3 regions of the Methylosarcina fibrata AML-C10 genome follow, and region 3 is predicted to be linked to each of the others. Evidence: riboswitches for the same ligand, from Rfam matches in the RefSeq annotation. Region 3 holds a riboswitch; each other region holds the start of a gene.

Region 1 (4,966 bases), 190 kb from region 3:
GGCGAAGCTGGGCCAGAGGCAGTTGCAGATTCCTGTTCATCCGGGCGCAGGCTCTGGAAAATTGAATCGATTCCAGCTCGATTCCGTTCATCAGAATAATCCTGACCCGGGTAAATGCATCGTCGTCCAGTTTGCTGATGGGAACCTGAACCATCTCCTTCCAGGTCAGAAATTGTTTGTCGATCGGGCGTCCCCGATGTTCATAGATATTGAATGCCATTACCAACCTCCTCTGAGTAGTCATGGAATTGTTATTGGAAAGCGGCCGGGAAAAGATCCGAACCACGAAACAGGTGCTTTCTTCAGCGACCGCCGTATGCGCCAGACCCCGGATACATCAAAGCCCCACCCTTCCGAACGCTTGAAAAAATCGGATATTCGTTTGCTAGCGGAACTTGCGCTGCTTGGTTATATGGGCGAATCGTCCTGTAGACGATTTCTTCGGCATTAACTGCCTGATCCACAAAATCGGCATAAATCATCATAAAGAGAGGCAGTCGGACGATCTGTTCGGTACTGAACATAAAATACGATAGGGCTGATGAGACCGAACCGACACCCGGCATGCAAAACTTTGAACGCGGCAATTAAAGGCTATCTCACATTGGATCGTAGCGGTACAATGAGGATTGGCCGCAGTTAACCCCGTAACCTGAAACCGGATTCGAGGAGTGACGACTATGAATACGCCGCAACCCATTAACGTCTACGGCTCGCAGTCGAGCGAGTATTATCACGCCTTCCAAACCTTTCTCAATCACACCGATCAGAAAGCCAAGGCTCATCAATGGCTCAACGGCTTCGTGGAAACGCTGCCGTCACGGCAGGTTTTCATAGACGTCGGCGCCGGCAACGGACTGGTTACCTCGTGGTTTACCGATGCGTTCGATCAAACGATTGCGCTTGAGCCGAATGACTCGTTACGGGCGGAACTTAAGAACAATTGCCCTTTGGCTGAAGTGTTCTCCGAAGGGATCATGGAAGCGGCCATCGCGGACTCGGGCGATTTCGTACTCTGTTCCCACGTGCTCTACTACCTGGATAGTTCGGACTGGATGCCGACCCTGGAAAAACTCGCCTCGATGCTGTCGTCCGACGGCATACTGATAGTCGTTTTGCAGCACCACGACACGCAGTGCATGCGGATGATGCGGCATTTCCTGGAACGAAGTTTCGATTTGCCTGCTCTGGCCCGGGCCTTTCGGGACAAACAGGGCGATCGTTACGAGGTCGCCATCGAGACCGTGCCCGCTCACGTCAACACCACCGATTTTAACTCCGCCTACACCATTGCCGAGTTCATGCTCAATCTGCTGCCGATGGATCATCCGCCCGCGCGCCGGGATCTCGAGGACTATGTGCGAAATTATTTTATCTGCGCGGACCTGGGATTCCGCTTCTCCTGCGATCAGGATTTTCTTCAGATTCGGCCAAGATAATGAATTCGTCCGGACGATAACGTGCCGGAAGTATTTCATTATCCCCGGTTCGCCTTCTGCGCAAGTTCAGGCGGCAGCAATGGCGCGCTTATTTTTTACTCGCTTCAATTCGGGATCGTGACGGTCACCTGTCAGTACGAATGGATAAGCCTGAATCCGGCGTCGTGTTTTGCCGGACGAACTCGAGCCCGCAAGTGAAAAGCTGGAGAAAGTAAAGATCCAGACCAACTTCTATCCCGTCCAAAAACCGTCTCACATCTGTCTCTTGAGACAACTTCGAGACAATTATGAGACATAATAGTGTCTCAGATGTCGCCTTTTGCAAAAGAGATTTGCCGATAACTCCAATCAAATAGCTGATAAAACTAACTACTTCTTCTTATTGAATTATTGGCATGATCTTTGTGTGTAAATTCTCTTGAATGGGTAGCCGAACAGAGCGATCTCTCAGCCGACAGTTGGTCGGGTTGATCAGTATAAGGCGAAGGAGTTTGCGCAGCCGTTCGTTCGAGCGATTTGAAAGATGAGTAAAATGCTCAGTTGAAAAGTTATTTAGAATAGAGTAAAAAACTTATATAGATTTATCAAAGCCAAACCTATCGCAAGGTAGGGACGGAAAGCCGCGGATCCCCATGGGACAGCCGGGCTGCCGATTATGACCAGCGTCATGGCCACCGAACAATGAGACCCAAGGCGGTGAAGCATGAACAAATCAATTTTTCTCTCCCGCAGACTTTTTCCCTTGGCTGTCGCCGGCGGTTTGCTTTCCGCTCTGACGCCCCTTGCGGCAACTTCGGCCCCCCCCCCCGCTAACGATCCGCACCTCGATATCGAGCACCGGCGAAGAAGGCAATGCGTCAAGCGTTGACGGCCCCGTTTCCGCCGACGGACGCTTCGTGGCGTTCGATTCGTCCGCCAGTAACCTGGTCTCCGTAGACAACAATGGGGTTCAGGACGTCTTTCTTCGTGACCTGAAAACCGGTTTGACGCAGCGGGTCTCGCTGGGCAACGCCGGCAATGAGGGCAAGGGCGGCAGTTCCGTTCTCGCCTTATCGAACAACGGCCGCTTCGTGACTTTTTTATCCGAGGCCAGCAATCTGATCGCCGGTGACACCAATGGCGTTGCCGATGTGTTCGTGCGCGACCTGAAAAAGGCCCGGACGCAGCGGATTTTCGTCAATAGCTCGGACGAGCAGGGTTACCCCGCAAACTATGGCTTCTCCCTATCCGCGAACGGCCGTTTCGTGGCGTTTTCGTCCAATGCTGCCAATCTGGTGCCGGACGATACCAACGGTGTCAGCGACGTGTTCGTGCGCGACCTGAAAACCGGCGTAACGCGGCGGGCTTCCGTCGACAGCGCCGGCGTGGAAGGCAACAATGGTAGCGGTTCATATGACAGCAGACGGGTCCTTTCCGCCGACGGCCGTTTCGTCACGTTTACATCCGGTGCCAGCAATCTGGTGGATGGAGACACCAACGGATTAATGGATGTCTTCGTTCGCGATCTGAAAACGGGGGTGACCGAACGAGTTTCCATCAGCAGCTCTGGAGAAGAAGCCAGCATTTCCGGATATGATCCTTCGGAATATTGTGCCGGTGCTTGGTTTTCTATTTATAGTGGTTCGCCTTCTCTTTCCGCCGACGGCCGCTTCGTAGCGTTCGAATCCGATGCTTGCAATCTGGTGGAAGGGGATACCAACAATGGTTTTTACTCTGTAGGTTACGACTATCCGGGGACGGATATCTTCATACACGACCGTAAGACCGGTGAGACGAAGCTCGCTTCCATTGATAGTTCGGGTGTTCAGGTAGGCTTAAGCTACGACCCTTCAATTTCCCGCAATGGCCGTCATGTCGCATTTACCTCCTTCTATGGCGGAGAACTTAATTCTTATTACTACATAACGACCAATGTGGTAGTGCATGATCTGAAAACCGGGGAAACAAGACTGGCCTCGATTGATCCTGTGGCGGGAGACTATTACTACTTCGGCAGTCAACGTCCCCGTATTTCCGATACGGGTCGTTTCATCTCATTTTCGTCCGATTCCAGCAATCTGGTTCCGGGGGATAACAATGGCGGAGCCAGCGGCTACGGAGTCTATGACGCCTTCGTAAGCCGCCTGTGGTAGGCGGAGGCCTATGATATTTGCGACTTAACGTTGCACCATTCAGTGGGTGGCTGATTGTGCTACTCATTCGGAAAATCACTTAATCAGTAGGAGAATTTTATGAGATTTACCCAAATACCACCGGAGAATTCCAATCTCTTCGGTAAAGGGGCGCGTTACTGCGCCAGAGCATTCAGTCTGTTGGCGCTACTGGGCTTTACGGCCGTCGGCTACGCTATAGATTGCAGTACGCCCTTCGCATCTCTGCATCCGGTTACGGATGATGTCCCCCAGATCACCGCTACTATCGAGGAAGCGACATCGCAGACGAGCAATAATATTGATTATTGCCGGGTCAAGGTTCACGTGCCGCCTCAACCGGCTAATAGTTCCGTTTCTCAAGGGATTAACATTTGGGTCAGCCTACCGACGAAAGAGAAATGGAATGGGCGCATGCAGTCCGAGGGCGGCAGTGTCTATGGGGGGGCGAGCACCCCTCCGACCTCGATGTCGTCAGGATATGTCGGCATAACAACCGATACCGGACATTCCGGTTTTTTTCTTAGCGGTAGTTTTGGCATGCTTCCGTCCGGTGGTGGCCCCAACATTCCGGTTCAGATTGATTTCGCTTACCGGTCCGTGCACCTGATGTCCGTCATCGGAAAACAACTGATCCAGGCTTTCTACGGAACATCACCCAGCCGTTCTTATTTCAACGGCTGTTCGACCGGCGGCCGCCAGGGGCTCGCGATGGCGCAGCGCTATCCCGAGGATTATGACGGCATTCTGGCTGGCGCCCCGGCAATTAACTTTGACGTTTTTCAGGCCGCCATGCTCTGGCCGCCGATGGTAAGCCTTCTGGAGAATGGAGGAGCGGTACCCAAGGCGAGGCTCGACCTGGCCACCAGCAAGGCCGTGGCCGCCTGCGACGATCAGGACGGCGTGGTCGACGGCGTGCTCACCGATCCACGCGGATGTACCTACGACGCACAGAAATTGGTCAGCAAGACCTGCAAGGCAAACAGCACAGACTGCCTTACCGCCACCGAGGCTAACGCGATCAACAAGATCTGGTACGGCTCCACCAACGAGAAAGGGAACAAGCGCTTGTGGTACGGCGAAGTTCGCGGCACCGATTTGTCAGCCTTGACATTATCCCCGGCAGGAGCTCTAAACCCATTTCCGGTTGCGACACAGCAGCCGAAATACTGGGTCTATTTCGACCCGAACTGGGACTGGAAGACGGAGCTGGACTACAGCAACTTCGAGTCTTATATCGATGACACAATCACCCAGATGGCTCCGGGAGGAACAGCCACGGATAACCCGGACCTCTCCGCCTTCCGCGACCGCGGCGGCAAGCTGATCCTGTGGCACGGGTTTGCCGATCAGTTGATCATGCCCGAAGGCACCATC
Region 2 (4,966 bases), 2.9 Mb from region 3:
GCTTTGGCTGTGCTGGTTAGCCCAACAAGTCGGTCAAAGGGGAGCGACACACGTTGGCAGTGTTGAAGTTTTGTTTTAGGCCGTCATTCTGCCTGGCCTATGATGTTGCTGCGGCCGGCTATCTCGGCTGGTTATTGATAAGCACAAGGGTGTGCGCCAGGCGTTCCCTTTAACCTGGGATAGAGTATATGGAATCTCGTGAACTTGTTCAATCCTGGGTCGATGCTTTCAATCGCGGCGACGCAGATGCACTTGCAGACTTTTACAGCGAAGACGCGACCAACCATCAGGTAGCCGAGGAACCCGTTGTTGGCCGCGCTGCCATCCGAGAGATGTTTGCAACGGGCTTTGCCAATGCCAGGATGGTATGCATCGTTGAGCATATTTTTCAGGAGGGAGAGTGGGCCATTCTCGAGTGGCGCGACCCTCTCGGTCTACGAGGCTGCGGCTTTTTTCACGTCGTGAACGGGAAGATCGTGTTTCAGCGCGGGTATTGGGACAAGCTCACATTCTTGCGTTTGCAGCGGTTGCCAATGCCGGAGGTGCCGTGAGGGCCGCAGGAGGATGACATGGGGACTTCTCTTTTTTCCGTTGTTAATCCGGGTGCATTAGGATACCGCAGAAAAAAGCTGCGTTGGGTTGCGCTTTCTGCAACCCAACATTCGGTGCATCGATGTGTTGGGTTAACGATAAAGCTGTTAACCTAACCTACCCGCTGCATTTCATCCGGACTACATGCTACAAGCTGGATTGGGGAATTCTATAGCCCATAGACAGGACCGCATTCTGCGGCTCTGTCTATGATCTTCCTCCAATATCATTTTTCTTGAGGTAATACATTGATTGTATACTTCACGTCCAGGTTGAATATGAAATCAAACGGATCTCCGTTAGTTGAAGAATAGATGGCCTTACCGCCAAATCTGATTTCATGTCTACCGACCGGTAAGGGAGGGATCAAGAGATAGACGCCATCCCCTACGAAATCGCTGCTGGCGCCGGCAATTGCTCCGGAATAACCGCCGAGATTGAACGGGACATTATTGTCCGGAAGAGGGCCGTACTGAAATAATGGAGATTGAACGCGGTAGCTTTGCAGATTCTTAACCGGAATTCCATCAATTTTTGCAAACAACTCCGTAGCATGATTCTGGTACCATTCCGCCTGCGCTCTTAACACTTCATCCCCTTCTCCATCTCCTTCCAACGTTGCCGCTTCCGAGTTTATTACAGGGAAGAAAAGGGCCGTTCCGCGAGGCACGTTGCAAACACGATCGGCTGCCCAAACCGTTTCTCCGTCACGGTCTGTAGCGGTGGATGTTCCGCCTAAAAACCAAACTGTACCCAATTGCCTTGTGCTACAGTCGGCTGTATCGAAAAGGGGGTGCTGGTCTACCGCCATAGAGTTATTCCATGCCCACCATTTAGCGCTCCATTCCCCGTAAGTCATGCCGTAATAAGCATGGGAAGTAGCGGGCAATACGCGCGCAAATGCGCCAGGAACCAGCATTACCGACATCGCCAATATTAATGCTGACTTTACGGCGTGTTTTCTATTGTTATTATTGTTCATAGGGACTCTCCAACGTTTTCACAGTGCTTAATTTCGCTGTCACGGTAAAATTTGTTGCTTTATCAACTCCAACAAAAAAACCGGACAGCCCGGCATGCCACTAACGCGTGACACATTCGGCAGTCCGGCTTTCCCTTGAGGATCCGCGACTTTCTGTCCCTACCTTGCGCATAGGTTTGGCTTTAGTAATTTTTTGTCAAATTACCATACGATTTATAAAGTTTCTACTGAGCGTTTTTGTCAATTTTTAAGCAAGCAGCCCGGTTTCAACAAACTCTTCCGGGCTGCTTGCCCGGACGGCAAAAAGCAGAGCGGAGAGCGAGCGGCGCTTTTTGCCGGCAGTGAATTACGGCGTTAGAGCTAACTATGAATCTCGACGAACTTGTCCAATCAATCGAAGGTGTTTCAGACGAAAAGGCACTGGAGGAATTTGCCCGGCACATTGAAGCCTGGAAAAAGGATGATCGGGACGTCACCGAACTTGAAACCATGATCGAGCGGTTCTTTGGCGACACCTGGCTATTTAGCGAAGAAGACCATTCTAAAGCGCGCGAGTTTTGGGTGGCGTTCAGGGACGACGCCATAAGAAGGATCGGCGGAATGACGATGAATGAAAGGTTGTATTTGTTTGGGCTTTCCGAGCGCTTTTATGGAAGCAGGTCTGATCAGGAACAACAAATTGTCTATAGCAAACTTCTTGCAAATCCGTAACGGTGCACTTCGTTTTTATCGGCACATTTTTTCCGTTAAACTTTATTATGATGACTATTTATCAATATCGAGCACTCCTAATCGCATCACTGTCCATTGGTCCCTAGTTTTACGCAAATTTATAATCGCTCGCCCTGAAATCAGTACCGGGTATTCCCACGAGCACATCAAGTGGTGGTAAAATGGCCGGGAAAAAATTTCCGGCCGAATTTGAGCTGGCCTATACTTCTTGTAAATAACGGATCAGAATTGAACTAATACGGATTCCGATAGGCCCTAGTCGATGAATCATTTTATAAAATCGTCGTATTCGGGTTAAAACGTTGAACAAGCAATTATTAAAAAATATGAAGACGGATGAAGACAATACTATCGCGTCAAGACGCCAATTTCTGAAAAAGCTGGCGTGGGGGTCCTTGATGGCGTTGAGCGGAAGCGAGGCGGCAACTGCGGCGGTTCGGCACGTGATTTATCCGCACCGGCGGGGCCACAGCCATGAACCTGCGCACCCGGCTTACTCTCATGCGCGAAAAGCCAGGCCGTACGTTAATACGCAACCCGTTCTGTCCCCTTATCTTCATGCCGTCGAACACAAAACGCTCGCGTTCGAACATACGCATACCGGCGATAAATTAAAATTAACCTATTTCGAACACGGCCGTTATATTGAAGAAGCGCTGCGGGAAATCAATTATTTGCTCCGCGATTTCCGTACCGATGACGTTCATCCCATCGATACGGCGTTACTGGATCAGCTATTTTTTCTGAAGCAAACCCTCGGCGTCAATAAACCTTTCCATATCATCTCCGGTTACCGTTCTCCATTCACCAATTCCTGGTTACGCAGATTCAGTCACGGCGTCGCAGAGCACAGTTTTCATATGCAAGGCCGGGCGATTGACATCAGGCTGGAGGGCGTATCCTCCAAAACAATTAGAAACGCGGCGCTGACGTTGGCGCAAGGCGGCGTGGGTTATTATCCTCGGGATAATTTTGTGCATTTGGATACAGGCAGGTTCAGAACCTGGTAGAGGAGCGGTGATCGCCTTCTGACGACTTGGGACCAAAGGTGACTCGATGAAAATGGCCACTCATTTGAGTTCGATCAAATCGATTTTTTTCTGGCTGAGTTCGATAGCCGTGGCGGTGATCATGGCTTTATTGCTCGCCGTGCCGGCCAGTCCGGACGGAAGCTATGTCAGCCGGGGCCTATTGCCCTATGGTTTTACCATGACCTCGCTGGGGAGCAACAACGAAGTAGACCCTCGCAAAATCATTACTCTGGAGGCGATTGGCCCGGGAGCTCGCTTGTCCAGGGTCGAACTGCGCGACGGCTCGGGAAAGGTTCTGTTTGACGCGAAGGATCAAACCCGCCTGAGCCTCCCCGCGCCCCTGGCCTTCGAGACTCGCCATACGCTCAAGGTGACGGCGGAGCGGCCCTGGTTCGGACAGTCCGAGACCCGCGAAGTGAACTTCACCACGGTCGCCGTGCCGAAACTGGAAGGGCCTGTGTTTAGAATGCTGGCGCCGGACTCGTCGGTGACGCTGCATTTCGACCGCCCGGTGCGGGACGTACGGGCCGTCGGAGGTTTGACGCTGGACGCCGAACCCGATGCCGGCGGCCAGACCATCCGCCTGCTTGCCAGCGCTTACGAACAAGACCGCAGTTACGCGGTGCAGGTAAGCTATAAAACCGTCTCGGGCGTCTCTCTGCCGCCACTAACGCTGGAATTGAAGACGCCGCCGCCTCTTGCCGTCGAAACCAATGTCCATGGCTTAAACAATTTAGGCTCGATGCTGCCGCTGCAAGTGACCTTTAGCGAACCGTTGGCCGACCTCGATAACGCCCCCGGTCATCTCCGGGTACAGACCAGCGACGGCAAAACCATCGATGGAAAATGGCGACGGATCGGGCAGCAGTTGCTTAAATTTACTCCCAAACCTGCGTGGCCGGCCTCAAGCACTATCGAAGTAAGCGCCGACGTGCAAAATTTACGCAGCGTGCAAGGCGGCATGCTGAAGCAATCCCTGATCGAGCAATTCAGCACCGGCACGGACCGGCGGCTCTTCGTTTATCTGGACAGCCAGCGTGTCGAAGCCGTCGAAAACGGCAAAGTGGTGCGCACCTTCAAGGTCAGCACGGGCAAAAGCAAAACGCCCACTGTGACGGGTTCGTTTTATATCTACGACCGCTACCGCTACAAGAGGATGCGCAGCGACGTCGGCCGGGGAAAGCCCGGTTTCTATGAAGTGGAAAAGGTGCCGTACACGCAGTTCTTCCATAAGGACTATGCCTTTCACGGCGCGTTCTGGCACAATAATTTCGGCCAGCCCGCCAGCCATGGCTGCGTCAATCTGGCCACCAAAGACCAGAACAAGCGCTGGCCCAACGTCTCCGAAGATGCCGGATGGCTTTATCGTTGGGGGGCGCTGGGTTTGCCGGTGACGGTGATGAATAAGGCTCCAGCGCGGACGCAGGCGGCCGGTCAGACGCCCATTGAAACAAGCAAAGGCTCGGACAAGCAGGCTCGTGCCGAATCCTCCGACATGTCTGTCAAGCAGGAGATTTCCGGCCGAGTGGTGGTCAGGTAGGCAGTCATTTCAACTGTGAGGATCGAAAGCGCTTTACAGCCGATCCCGAGAATCAAGCCTTGAAAAGAGCATTGACCTCTTTACGAAGCC
Region 3 (4,966 bases):
GACGGAAACCGGAAAAAAACTCGGAAATTTGAGAATCAACCGTTTGTTAAGCAGGGATAGAAGAAAAGAGTTGCTCTTTTATGAACTGACCTGGTCGGAAATCACGGCGTACCAGAAAGAAGTGCTGGCCTACGACAATTCCGGCGAGTATTCCTTCCGCCGGGCAAAAATCAACGATCTAATGAAAAAATTCTCCAACGATACAGGTCCCGACCCGATCATTTATCTGGGCGAGAGCCGGGAGGATATTCTGGTATCGTTCGCTCAAGCATTTTGCTGGATGACCAAAAGCGACTGGAAAAGCCTGCCGGACGACGTCATGCAAGCCTGTTCCTTCAATGAAGATAGTGCGCCGGCCAACATTCGCAACGACCAGTACGCGGTGATTTCGCACAGTCTCGGCAGCCGCATCACCATCGACGGCATGCAACGCATTGCTTCGATCATTGACGAACGGGACCCCGATTTCAGAAATGCCTTGAAAAACAAGGAAATTCCCATTTACATGATGTCCAATCAGTTGCCGATGCTGCAACTCGGCCGGAAGCTGCCCGAGATCAGCAATCAGAAAGCAGCCTATTGCCGGCCCGAAGGCGAAAAATTCAACGAACGCATCATCAGCAAAACGCCGATCATTGCTTTCAGCGATCCGAACGATTTGCTGAGTTACGCGATTCCGCACGGTTTTGCCGAAAAATATCTGGACTCCCGTTTATGCATCGACGTGACCAACATCAACATCAACGTCGCCACCATTTTTGACGCCTTCGGACTCGGCAAACTGGCCAATCCTCTGGATGCCCATATCGGCTACGATACCGACGATAGGATCATTGCGCTGATCGCCAAAGGCATCGGCAATCACCACACCGATCAACTGGTTCTGGACCGCTGCAGGTGGGTTGAGACCATTGATTGAGGAAAAGAATCAAACAGAAACTTTTAAATATTCTGAAACTATAATAATTAGACTCTGCTCAGTAAATATAACCTATTGAATAAAAATAATTATTAAGCGTTATTTGCTCTAATTAATGCACGTTGGTGCTGGGTAAACGGGACAAACCGGTCGACTTGGGTGCCAAACTCGGCGTCAGTCTAACCGGCGAGAGCTTGGCCCATGTCGATCACCTGCGTTGGGAGGCCTTCCATGAAGGGCTGGACTTGACGGCATCAGTGGAAGCTTACCGGGATCGCTACGGGTGCTCTCCGGAACAGGTGTTCGCCGATCCCGGCAAAAGCCTGACAACCCTTATCGAATTGCGCTGGGAGATCAGACAATAAGGCCGATAATATTTTTATCCCCCTCAGTCCTTTCCGCGGCTATGGTCCGTGAAAATACTCAATAACCCTTATGACCCAGCGACTGAGCCTACTAACCGAATGCCGACCAAATCGCGCGGCCTGATTTTAAGGCCCGATGCCGAGCAGTCGGCCGCGGAAGTTTCCGGTTTCAGACGCACGGTCACTTTCTGCTTAGTTCTCTGATTTTCACAAACGGCGCTTTGCAGGGTGAATCCGCTCGCCGTCGCTTTCACGGAGCGGCTGTTGAACTGAACCGTACCCTGCAAACGGACGCCGACCTTGTCGTTCTCGCTGACGGACAGGCCGGCTTTGACGCAATCGGCCGACGTCGATCCGGGCTGGACGGAAACGAGCACTTTCTGTCCCGTCGTCAGATTTTTTAGACTATTGAAGCCTTCATGTTAGTCCGGCATATGAGGCATTTTTTCTGGGCAACATAACCCATTATGGACCTAATGCCGGTCACCATCGGCAGTCCGGCATTCCGCTTAGAATATCCGTGGCTTTCCGTCCTTGCCTTACGACGGTTTAGCTTCAATTAATTTGGGATCCCGGGATTTTCTGTTCAATGCTTGGGAGCGACCCTTATGGACTTTACCAGACTGATCAGTTCTTTTCTGCTACCATCTGCGACGCACGAAGACATCACTCGCGCCATTGTCATCCCCCGGGACCAAGTTGCTGGCATCGGAGCCAAACGCCACGAAGCGGCCGTCGGCGGAAATTGAAGATTGGTAACTGGAACCGTTGCTTTCAAATCCCGAACTATCTACCGACACACGTTGGGTCACCCCCTTATTGAGGTCGCGAATGAAGATATCAGGTGAATTGTTGGTATCCTCCTCCACAAAGTTACTGGCAAATGATTCAAACGCCACAAAATGACCATTGGCTGAGATGGAGGGATTGAGGCTACCGAAGGAGCCGTTGTCTTCAATTCCCGTGCTATTCAATGAGACGCGTTGTGTTGCCCCCGTTTTTAGATCGTGGAGGAAGACGTCAAAAGTGTCGTTATTGTCTTCTTCGACCAGGTTGCCGGCTTCGGATGAAAATACCACGAAACGGCCATTAGCCGACATGGCAGCCGGGCCAATACTGCTGCCATTGCCTTCAACTCCCTGACTATCGATGGAAACGCGTTGAGTCACGCCGGTTTTAAGGTCGCGTACAAAGACGTCGGTTCTTCCATTATTGTCGTTTTCGACCAAATTGTTGGCATAAGATGCGAACGCAACGAAGCGACCATTGGCAGAAAGAGAAGGACCGTAGCTGTATTGATTGCTTTCATCCCCAAAACTGCTCAGGGACACCCTTCGTGTGGTACCGATTTTAAGGTCGCGAACAAAGATGTCCGCTACTCCATTGTTATCGCCAGTGACCAAATTGCTGGCATAGGATACAAATGCCACGAAACGCCCATTGGAGGAAATTGCGGGCCAATAACTTTCGAGATTAGCCTCTCTTCCCGCGCTGTCTACGGACACTCGTTGAGTTACGCCAAGTTTCAAATCACGCACAAAAATATCCATCCAGTTATTGTCATCCCCAGGGACCAAGTTGCCGGCATCGGAAGCAAACGCCACGAAGCGGCCATCGGCGGATATGGCGGGTGACAGATAACTCCCATTATTACCTTCTATCCCTTTGCTGTTAACGGAAACTCGTTGTGTCAGGCCGGTTTTAAGATCGCGCACGAAAGTGTCTGTTACGCCGTTAGAATCTTCGGAAACCAGGTTACTGGCATCGGAATTAAACACCACAAAACGGCCGTTGGCGGACATGACGGATCCAGTACTGCCGCCATTACCTTGTACTTCCGTACTGGATACCGACACTCGACTAGTACTGGGCGGAGCGGCTAAAGTTGTAGAGATGGGGGATAGTGCAATATTTAAAGCGCTCACAATAGCCAGAGCGGCCCATTGATTGAAAAACGGTAGTTGGGTTTTCATGGAGAATCACCTTCATTTTATCAGTGAGTGACCCTAACGCTGGCCATTATCGGCAGTCCGGCTTTCCCACAAGGATCCGCGACTTTCTGTCCCTACCTTGCGATAGGTTTGGCTTTGATGAATGATCAGTCGCTTTTTACTCTGTTCTTATTAACATTTCAACTGAGTGTTTTAGTCATCTTTAAATCTTAGAGCTTGCGCCTGATAGAATGAAAATGAGACAAAACCGATTAAGTTGCTCAGCGCAAATGCACCTTGATCCGATGGCGAGGCTCCTCCGGTTGAAACCAACGTTCAATCGCGAGACCTCAAACCGGAGCGCCAAGGAGCCCCGATTGAGCAAGATTTCACTGTAAGCATTGCCAATGCTTGATTTTGTAGCGTCGTTTCTTTGGATTCATACTTTTAATCCCAGCCGACGGTCTGATAACCTCGCTCTTGCAAACATCGGTTTACGAAATTCTCAAAGGCAGGACTGCGGTCCGGTTCGCTAAACAGCCAGTGCAATAGGCCGGTGGTCGCGCCGGCGGCCGCCCCGATCGCCGATCCGGAACCCGCCGCGCCCACCACCGCACCGCCCACGGCACCCGAAGCCGCACCGACGGCAGCGCCTCCGGCGGTCTGAGCGGCCGCCTTTCCGGCGCCGCCGCTATCCGAATCGGCCCCGGCCGCTTCGGCCAGATCCATGCAAACGTCGATGTCGCGTTGCGCAGTTTCAGCTCCGACCGCGTTGTAGTGCGCGTTGGGATAAAGAACCGGCCGGGTCGAGGCGCAGCCTTCCAGCATCAGGGCAAGGGCAAGAGACAAAATAGCAAGAGACAAAATAAACTTGGACATGAGGCTCTCCCATTTCAGAGGACAAGGGTATGCCAATGCAGTCATGGAATCAGGCGGCAAGCAACCGGCTGTATTCTCGCCAGCATCGAATTTAACGATCGACTCAACGCCTTGAAGTCGTTATAGATTACTAAAATTGAGCAATTAATTGAATTTTCTTGCAGACTTTCCGTAATTTTCCATACCCGGTCGAATCAGCTTGGACTCTCATCAGTTTAAATCGATACAGTTATCCTGAAGGCCGGAATGCCTGTGAAAATTAAAGTAAATCGCTAAATAGAATCGATCAAATAGAGGTCGGTTTCCTGAATTGATGGAAATTAGATAATGGGCTGGCAAACGGGTTCATTTTCAATGATTGTTGCTTTAGGGTGCAAAAGCTCAGGGTGCCATCGCCGATGGCGAGCTTGGGCATTTTCTATAGGTTGTGAATCGGCAAGTCCTGCACCGTTGATGCCGGGCGAGATTCAGCCCCGCATCATTTCATTAAATAATAAGCGCTCGCGGCAATCAGCAACTGCAAGAATGCCAGACCCCAAAAATAAAGCCCGAAAAGCACCGCTTTGACCTGCCGGGGCTGTTCGGACGAATAGCCTTTAACGATCATCCAGCCGCCGAGCGCCGACAGTGAAAGAATGATGACGCCGGCCAGGGCTATGTTCATCGTCAATCCTTGACCGGGGCCGGCGCCAGCACGACGCGTGAGCCGTTCGATTCGGCCGGGCTGACGACGCCGGCGGCTTCCATTTCCTCGATCATCGTGGCGGCCCGGTTGTAACCGATCTTGAAGCGCCGCTGCACGCTGGAAATCGAAGCCTTGCGCGTTTCAGTCACGAATTGTACGGCTTGATCGTACAGGGAGTCGGTTTCGG

What was found. A riboswitch is a leader RNA that binds a small molecule or an ion and turns the genes downstream of it on or off. The one in region 3 is predicted to bind cyclic di-GMP.
Region 1: linked by a shared signal. The riboswitch ahead of A3OW_RS23985 (TolB-like translocation protein) and the one ahead of A3OW_RS0102850 (TolB-like translocation protein) in region 3 are both predicted to bind cyclic di-GMP.
Region 2: linked by a shared signal. The riboswitch ahead of A3OW_RS0116120 (hypothetical protein) and the one ahead of A3OW_RS0102850 (TolB-like translocation protein) in region 3 are both predicted to bind cyclic di-GMP.

What each region holds. Positions count from the first base shown of each region.
Region 1 covers NZ_KB889965.1:752,416-757,381, reverse strand. Annotated here, with positions in the region: gene A3OW_RS0103865 (hypothetical protein) at 1-220, opposite strand, end outside; gene A3OW_RS0103855 (class I SAM-dependent methyltransferase) at 681-1,439, shown strand; cyclic di-GMP riboswitch class I at 2,019-2,093, shown strand; gene A3OW_RS23985 (TolB-like translocation protein) at 2,336-3,571, shown strand; gene A3OW_RS23980 (tannase/feruloyl esterase family alpha/beta hydrolase) at 3,671-4,966, shown strand, end outside.
Region 2 covers NZ_KB889965.1:3,443,292-3,448,257, forward strand. Annotated here, with positions in the region: gene A3OW_RS0116115 (nuclear transport factor 2 family protein) at 189-551, shown strand; gene A3OW_RS0116120 (hypothetical protein) at 818-1,573, opposite strand; cyclic di-GMP riboswitch class I at 1,689-1,764, opposite strand; gene A3OW_RS0116125 (hypothetical protein) at 1,940-2,284, shown strand; gene A3OW_RS0116130 (YcbK family protein) at 2,632-3,315, shown strand; gene A3OW_RS26560 (L,D-transpeptidase) at 3,362-4,876, shown strand.
Region 3 covers NZ_KB889965.1:565,848-570,813, forward strand. Annotated here, with positions in the region: gene A3OW_RS0102835 (hypothetical protein) at 1-919, shown strand, start outside; gene A3OW_RS0102840 (hypothetical protein) at 1,045-1,284, shown strand; gene A3OW_RS0102845 (hypothetical protein) at 1,353-1,661, opposite strand; gene A3OW_RS0102850 (TolB-like translocation protein) at 1,926-3,257, opposite strand; cyclic di-GMP riboswitch class I at 3,306-3,380, opposite strand; gene A3OW_RS0102855 (glycine zipper family protein) at 3,663-4,094, opposite strand; gene A3OW_RS0102860 (hypothetical protein) at 4,573-4,758, opposite strand; gene A3OW_RS0102865 (DNA translocase FtsK) at 4,761-4,966, opposite strand, start outside.